Regions from separate parts of the Shewanella sp. 5S214 genome, predicted to be linked through region 1. Evidence: riboswitches for the same ligand, from Rfam matches in the RefSeq annotation. Region 1 holds a riboswitch; the other holds the start of a gene.
The links. Region 1 has a riboswitch for cyclic di-GMP ahead of gbpA (N-acetylglucosamine-binding protein GbpA). Riboswitches for the same ligand answer to the same signal wherever they lie in the genome.

Region 1 (4,438 bases):
CATTATGGCAGGTGGTGTTGAATTAACCCCTGTTGCCGTTAAAGCGGGTCGTTTATTGTCAGAGCGTTTATTTGGTAACATGCCCGATGCAAAAATGGATTACAGCTTAATTCCTACTGTAGTCTTTAGCCATCCACCCATAGGTACTATGGGCTTAACAGAGCCTGAAGCGGCTGAAAAATATGGCCAAGACAATATTAAGGTGTATACCTCAACATTTACTTCAATGTACTCTGCAGTAACCGCACATCGCCAAGCCTGTAAAATGAAGCTAGTGTGTGCAGGTGATAATGAAGTCGTCGTTGGTATTCACGGTATCGGCTTTGGTATGGACGAAATACTACAAGGCTTTGGCGTGGCCATGAAAATGGGCGCGACTAAAGCAGATTTTGATTCAGTAGTAGCAATACACCCAACGGGTGCTGAAGAATTTGTTACTATGAGATAAGCGACTGATAATCAATAAAAAACCGTGAACACCTTAATCGGTATTCACGGTTTTTTTATCTTTATTTAAACCTAAAAAAGAGATTTAAACCTATTTGAATCTCTTATATGATGTTCCGATTTTACAATTCAGTCCATGCTACCGCCCAAGAAGCTCCTACGCCCGGCTCATAACTGGTAGCAGAAGCTGACCACTGCATACAGTAGCCGCCGTATGGAAAAGGTTTACATTGATAAACCTTACCTGTCTTAGGCTGCAAAACCTTAGTACCGGTAACATAACGCGTCACTTCAGCTGGAAACACGAAGTCGGCTTCTGATACTGGTAGCTCATCCTTTAAAAACACATCAAAGTTCTGCTGGATGACATCCCCTTGCTGAGGTTCACCTTTAACTTGTAAGTGATAATGGCCAACTTTAGGTGCGACTACATCCAGCACTAAACTCGCATTGGTATTATTAACCGCTTGACTCACAAATCCAGATGCAACGCCATCATGATTAAATAAATAAGCTGACACTTGCATAGCGGAATTGGTTGTCACATCAAAACTAACTTGAGCCGCACCATCGTTGATTTGAATAGCATCAGCAAGCGAGGTCACATCGAGCTGATTCCCAGGGGCAGGCGCTAAATCAAACTCGACTTCGACACGCTTAATACCTGAGTCAGTTAGGGTAAAAATATCATTTTTACCGTAAACCGGCATGATACTGCCAGCGGCATTCTTTTGTCCTGCATTGAGTTGTGATTGCTGCGCATTAATAGTGCTGGCAAGAAGGAAAGGCCAATTCTGTTTATCACCTTGAGTCGCATCGGTAATTGTAATCGTGGTTTGCTTAGAGAGCTGCTCGCCATTAGCATCAAATACCCTGGTCATCACTTTGTCACCAGCCTTGAGATCCAGTGACGGATTAATGTCACCCACATCTTGCCATTCGTTAGGGATTCCCGAGCCTGAACTCAAATTGACATCAATAGCATTATAGAAACTATTGCTGGTGTCACCGACTTGCCATACGGCTAAAATAACGTGGTAACCACTTAGTCCCTCTGGCACGTAACAGTCATGAGTAACTAATTTAGGTGGCTGAACCATGCCACCATCGACCACACAAAAAGGCGCTAAATCGAAACTCGCGCGGCTTAAGGCTTGGTTTTGGTCCCACCCGTGGCGAGTAATATAATAGCGCCAGTTACGGGTGACATGGTTAGCGGTAAACTGCCAAGTAAATTGCTGCCATCCGGCGTTGATATCCGTTTTAGACCAACGGACCGGACTCTGAACATCTAGAGGAGAAAAGGCACCATTTGCAGCGCTCGCTAACTTACCATCTTCAGGGCCTGATTCAGGGAATCCCGAAGGCCCTTCAACACTTTGTGGCTCCCACTGAACGGCGCCACAGCTTGCATTATTGCCAGTTTTACAAGCGTATGAGCGTGACTCTGGCGATAGCACATAACCATGCGCTTCAACAGACAGACTGACGAAAGAATTTGCAGCCATAAGTGAGGCTGCGAGTAGGCTTAATTTAGAAACATGAGGTAAAACAGGAAGATTTGCCACTTATATGCACTCCATTGGTTACCTATTACTTAAAAATAAGTGATAGGCCTCGATATCAATATCAAAGTGGTATTTTGGCAAACAACAGCGTTAAAAAAACGGCTGTGCGTTTCACGCAGAACCTGAGCTCTGCGGCAACTCCGCTATCTTAGTTTCGTAAAAATTAATTTACCACCTTAGACCGGAAGCTTTGCGTCCTAACTTTTCAATTAGTTTGCCAAATACTATGAGTGTTAGCTTGGTGATAACGCTATTTATAACAAGGTATCAACTAACACGACTAAACTAACAACAAATATCAACCGTGTCAAAAAATATAAAAACAATAAATACAAACACTTAAAAAAGTACATTCAGTGTTGGCGTGGGATCAAGGCGACATGATTTTATCTGCTACTCTCTAGCATTAAGGAACTCAGGTTCATGCTGTTGTAAACATAGCATCGATGACATTGCCATATTTTACTGATGTACTAAAACACGATTGTGTGAGTAGATAGGTAGGTGGGCCATTATCGATTTTAGTTTAGAAAACGCTTAATTGACTGCGATTAATAATTATCCCAAGCTGGCCAAATGCGTTCCAGAGCAAACCGTTAACTGAAGTTAGGGGATCCATGGCATTTAGAGTTCAAGAGCGAGGATAAATCATTTATGCGGGTTTACCGGCTAGCCACAGCAAGAATGTATTAATCGTGGGCATGCGTTTGTGTGAATGGCCCATAAGCTGGGTCATGGCAAAACTAAACTGGTAGTACATTTCAGCATCGTCGGGATGCTTTTGTGCATCGTCACTGTTGATCATAGCACCGCGTAAATAGTCACAAAGCAACTCACCACGATTAAAGCCACCAACCTCACCAATCTCTGTCAGGGTTTGTGCATTCCATTGTTGATATTGTTTAAGTACTCGCTCAAAACGGGCGCGATAATAATCGCTGGCTTGTATTAGTATTGACTCGTTGGGGATCACTCTAGCAATAACAAATGATTGTTCAGATAAAATACGGTACAAACGTTGGCAATGATGAAAAATAAACCGTAAATAGGGATCACTATATTGCTGTGTATCTTGTTCGGCTTGAATTAACCAATGACGATAATCTGCACTGGCTACGGCCACAATTAAATCGGCCTCTGAGGTAAAGTGATTATAAATAGTGCCCTTGGATATCTGGCTGGCTTGAACTAGATGCGAGCGGCATAAATCAAAGGTTTTATGGCCTTTTAAACAACGTTGTGACACTTCAATCAAGTAGTTCCCACGATCCTCCCAGCTACCCATTCCTTACTCCAAGATATTTTAATTAAATAACCATTAACACCTCACAGTTACACTATAGCAAGCTTTGTGGATAGCCTAAATTGAGTAATACTTATACCACTATGAACTTACTCAATAGCCCATGTTAAAAATTGACTTACTTGAAAGTTTTATCGCTGTTGCTGAATGTGGCAACTTGTCAAAAGCGGCTGATAAAATTTGCCGAACCCAATCAACGTTGAGCCTACAAGTTAAAAAGCTTGAAGAAAGTGTCGGTCAAACTTTGCTGATTAGGGACAACAAAGGCGTCACCTTGACCGAGTCAGGTGAAACCCTGCTGAGCTATGCCTATAAAATGATGCAACTTAACTTACAGGCACTTGATGAGTTAAAAGATTGTCAAAATCGCGAAGTGATCCGCCTTGGTGTGCCAACCGATTTTATCAAATGCTACCTAAGCAGCTGCTTATTAGAGTTTATTCGTGAATTTACCAATATAGAATTAGTTATCGATACCGATGTAAGTGGCAATTTATATAAACGACTCCATCAAGGCGAGTTTGACGTGATAGTCGCAACTCACTGGCAAGCCCCCGTCAACGGCGAACTGTTATTTACGCGCCGCTTTCATTGGGCCGCAGCAGCTAACGGTAACGCCCATAAAAACAAAACCATCCCCGTGGGCTTATACCCAGAAAACTGCCCTATTCGAGCACAAGTATTCGCCAATCATCAATTGTCTATGCGTCCGATAAGGGTATTACTGTCAACACCATCCCCACAAGCGTTATCGATGGCGGTCGAAAATGATCTTGTGATTGCGCCGGTAGCCGAATTTAGAATAAACGATAAAATGCAGATTTTAGATCCACTTGAACATGGCTTACCGCCACTGCCGATGTTTAACGAATCGCTTTACCTCAACCCAGAGACTCAAACCTATGCGACCTTGCAATTAATTAATTTAATAAAAGCCAATGTTGAGCATAAAGGCTATCAAATCAACTAACATCACTACTATACCAAGCCGCATACTGTGAGGTTACATAATCAAGCTGCCAAACAAAAAGGCCAATAACACACTCGATACTATGGTCACTACGCCTGGGATTAAAAATGGGTGGTTAAACACCGCGTTGCCAATGCGAGTGGAGCCAGT
Region 2 (4,438 bases), on a different contig from region 1:
CCTTTTCATTACAATTAATTATGAACGAGCTATTAGTTCATGTTGAATTCATTGAGACATTTATGCTTTACGAAAAAACGTTACGGGCGTTATAAACCAATAGAACTTTCTGATGCTAAAGGATTAGGTGTCCGAATCTCCAGGAAAATGCTGGAATATGTGGAGTAGGCCACATCATAGAGGCAAGCGAAATAGCGAGTTTGTGTTCAAATTTATCAGCACGAACTTCTGCCGTAAACTGTAAAAGCTCTGCAAAAATGCAGAGCTTTATTTCGATTACATGTAGTTAATAAGTAAGCTTTTTATGGGCAGCTAGCTATACCAATATCTACCCAAACAGCAGCCATACCAGGAATATCACCTTTGGTCCAATAACTGGCTTGCCATTGACGGCCGTTATAACTGGTCGTAGCGCCACCGCTATAGGCAATGGTAGCATCCCAACCTAACTCAACTTCACTTATTAGCTGCCATTGATCCGCAGTGCGGGAAGGCTTATTGCCTTGAGTCCAGTACTTAGCTTTCCAAACTAAACTACTGTAGCTAACGGTATCACCCGTGTTGTAAACCACGTTGGCTTGCCAAGTAGGATATTGATCCGCATTAGGGTCGGTTGCATCACAGCCCCCACCGATTACCTTAGGTGTGACTGTCAATGTGGTTGAGCCATTGGCATCTAAAGCACCATCAGAAACTAACACGCTTAATAAGTAGCTAGTCGACTCTGTGACATTGGCACCGGTGACGACTAGCGTGGCACTATTTTGTCCTGTTGCAGAAATATCTGCTGGCACAGTCCAGTTGTAAGTGAGTGCATCACCATCGGCATCAGAGGCATTGGCTACAATACTGACAGACTTACCGGCTTCGACAATGGCTGTCGCAGCCACACTCACGACTGGGGCTTGGTTAGGCGCATCCGCCTTATTCGTTAAAAGGACTGAATCTGTTGCCGATGCACCTTGAGGATCCGTTACTTGAAGGCTAAAACCATAGACGACATCGGTCAGAGTGGCTTCTAATGGGATAATGACATTGGCCATATCCGCGTTAGCGAGAGTTATCGTTGGGCCGGATACTTGTGTCCAAAGATACGTTAGGGCGCCATTTTCAGGATCACGTGAACCATTTCCATTAAGTGTTACATCGGCAGGGCCAGTTACTGATATGTCTGCTCCAGCATTGGCAATAGGGGCTTTATTCACCGGTGGCGTAGTGCCTTCATCGTGGCCAAGACCTTCGTGCATCGCATTAAGAATATCGCCATTATCAGCATCAATTTCCCAAGCGAATAGTCCTCCAAGTTGATTTGATAACACATATTGGCCTTTGGCTTTTACCGAACGAGGATCGTCAAAGGTAATCAAATCGCCTGTCGTTGGGTTAAACACTGACGGTGCTTCGGCGGTTTCATCGTAGTTATAAGTCCAACCGCTCCCCATGTACTCATTCACGATCTGGCGATAATCCACCACGCCATCTTCCCATGTGCCTTTTACTTTACCGGTGGCCGTACCCGTGAATGGATTATTGCCAGTGTAGCCATTAACGCCAGTCCAACCACGGCCATACATAGCCGCACCGACCACAATTTTACCAGGCGTAACACCTTGCGCTAAAAGGTTTTTCACCCCTTTGTCTGTGGTGTAGCGGGTATCAGGATCCCAACTGGCTTCATACAAATTGGTTTGATGGCCAAGTTCGGTATTGGTCCAGCCGCCGTTGAAGTCGTAGCTCATTAAAAAGATGTAATCCATGTATTGCTGGGCAGCTTGATAATCAACTTTGGCAATTTTATCGTCACCAGCGCTAATGGCTGAGGTCAGTTCATAACTTCGTCCCGTTTCAGCGCTTAACTCATCTAACATGGCTCGCAGTTCTCGCATCAAAATGACATAGGTTTCGCCATCATTAGCATTGCCTAAACTTGGGTTTGCACCGCTCCCCCCGGGGAACTCCCAATCAATGTCTACACCATCGAAAAATTTCCACGTTTGTAAGAATTCTTTAACTGATGCCACAAAAACATCACGCTTGGTTTTATCTCCTAGAAAATAGAATGGATCGGATAATGTCCAGCCGCCAACAGAAGGCAAAATTTTCAAATCAGGATAAGCTTGCTTAAGTGCCATCAATTGACCGAAATTACCTTTGTAAGGATCAGAAAAATCACTCACACCAGCCTGAGGCATTTGGACCGCCGCCCAAGGATCGTGGATAGCCACTTTAAAATCTTCACGGCCACTACAGGCACGTTGGAGCGCTTGGAAACTGCCGTCGATTTCTTTCAAGCTGTCGTTGATACCATCCCCGCCGCATATTGGGGTAAAACCATATAAAATATGAGTTAAATTTTGTGCAGGGAGCTTATCGACCGCGAATTTGCGGCCGTACACCCCCCATTCAACAAAGTAACTGCCGACCACTTTGCCTGATTTATTGGCATAGGGACGGTTGTTTTCTTTAAGCGGAGCATTGAGTGGCACTAAGTGGCTGCCATCTGTATCTGCGACCATAATTTCTTTGGCATCGCTCGCCGTACAACCATCGCTGTTACACAGCTGAACTTGCATTTGATAGCGGCCACCTTGCTGTACCTTGAAACTTGCAGAGCCAGATGCACTCGAAGGGCCTTCCCATACCGCATTACCATCAAGCAGTACTTTCGCCACAGTGCCAACATCACCACTCCAAAGATTCCAGTTAACTGATACATCCGCTGCATCTTTGACTTTCACTAATTGGTTGTAGGCTGTTGCGGCTTGATCAACCTCGATGATGGCAAACTTTGTTTCACCCCAACCAATAGTGGGTTTACCCGGAGTGGCAGCGATAACATGTGCAGATAACGAAGATGAAATAATCAACGCTAATGTTGAAATACGTGTATTAAACATGAGACTTCCCTATTGAATTATTTAAACCAATAAGGCAAAAAACGCGAACAGGACAGCTGTTCTTTCTAAAACTCATGCGTCAAAAATGCATGAAGAAGGATCCCTGTGGTGTCCCCGCTATCATAGGTACTAAATTCCCCTTAGACCGGAGGCTTTGCGTCCCAATCTTTCAATTGGTTTGCCTTTCTCAAACAAGTGACAGCGTTGTCATTTGTTTCATTAGCATAGTCTTAACTTTTATAAAAATGCAATGAAATAATCCGATTAAGATAAATATTTTTATATGTGATGTTTTTTTGACAATGATGAAAATCAAATGCTTCTGTTTATTTTTAGTTAAGGATTTGTAATTAATGAAGTATTTTTTGGTTGAAAATCAAGGTGTCAAAAAATAAGAAAAATACTTAAGCGTTAAACATTAAGTGTTAGGGTTACCATCTAGCAACTGTTGCCACTTTTTATCATCTGCGAGTTTTATTTTATTTGAAAAGGTTGGGCTATTGAAGAGCGTTAGCCTTAGTTCAAATTCATTAAGAAATTCATCAAGGTTGAGATCAGCGATGCATTCATCATGATTGAGAACTCATTAGGCTATTGAGGATGTTGCGAGTTTTTGATTTTGGGTGGATCAGGAGTATGAGTTTTTATTTACGTTACTTTGTAAGGAATTTACTCAGGGTACATATGAAGGTACATATAAGCAAAACGGGCTTATCATTACTGATAAGCCCGTTTCATTACAATCACTTAGACGCTAGGTCTTAGTTCATGCCGTATTTCTTTAATTTCTTACGTAAAGTACCACGGTTGATACCTAACATATTAGCAGCGCGCGTTTGGTTGCCACGAGTGTGTTGCATGATGATGTCTAGTAAAGGTGCTTCAACTTCGCACAATACCATTTCATATACTTCAGAAGCTTCCTGACCGTCTAACTGAGAGAAGAAGTTAGTCACGGCACGTTTTACTGCGTCACGTAATAACTGCGGCTTGATAGTGCCGTTTGCTGTTTCGATTTTGCCTACGGTAAGCTGGTGAACTTCTGTGTTAGTTGTCTGATCAAACATTCTATTCTGCTCTTTATTAAATTCTAAACTAATTCATCAAAATAACATTCTACGAGGGAATGTTGCTGGGCAGCGGTTTCAAGCCGATTGAAGTCAGCACGAAATTGGCGCTGTTCCTCATGGTTTAGGTACCACCCGACATGCTTTCTAGCAAATCGGACACCTTTGTATTCGCCATATAAGTCATAAAGTTTATTAAGGTGTTCAAGCATCACAGTGCGTTGCTCTTCTGCCTTAATTGGCGCTAACTTTTTACCTGTTTCCAAGTAATATAGGATTTCTTTAAAAATCCATGGCCTTCCTTGTGCACCTCTTCCAATCATCAGGGCGTCAACGCCAGTGTAGTCAAGCACAAACTTGGCCTTCTCTGGTGTGTCGATGTCCCCGTTGGCGACAACAGGAATTGAGACAGTCTGTTTAATTGCTTTAATGGTGTCGTACTCAGCAAAGCCTTTGTACATGCATTGTCTGGTT

Region 2: another riboswitch for cyclic di-GMP. It lies ahead of ACED29_RS02435 (glycosyl hydrolase family 18 protein); the one in region 1 lies ahead of gbpA (N-acetylglucosamine-binding protein GbpA).

The regions. Positions count from the first base shown of each region.
Region 1 is NZ_JBGOOV010000007.1:123,784-128,221, forward strand. Features, by position in the region: gene gorA (glutathione-disulfide reductase) at 1-448, shown strand, start outside; gene gbpA (N-acetylglucosamine-binding protein GbpA) at 570-2,015, opposite strand; cyclic di-GMP riboswitch class I at 2,146-2,244, opposite strand; gene ACED29_RS06780 (TetR/AcrR family transcriptional regulator) at 2,668-3,300, opposite strand; gene ACED29_RS06785 (LysR family transcriptional regulator) at 3,422-4,288, shown strand; gene ACED29_RS06790 (anaerobic C4-dicarboxylate transporter) at 4,322-4,438, opposite strand, start outside.
Region 2 is NZ_JBGOOV010000003.1:17,485-21,922, forward strand. Features, by position in the region: gene ACED29_RS02435 (glycosyl hydrolase family 18 protein) at 303-2,897, opposite strand; cyclic di-GMP riboswitch class I at 3,002-3,090, opposite strand; gene fis (DNA-binding transcriptional regulator Fis) at 3,659-3,964, opposite strand; gene dusB (tRNA dihydrouridine synthase DusB) at 3,988-4,438, opposite strand, start outside.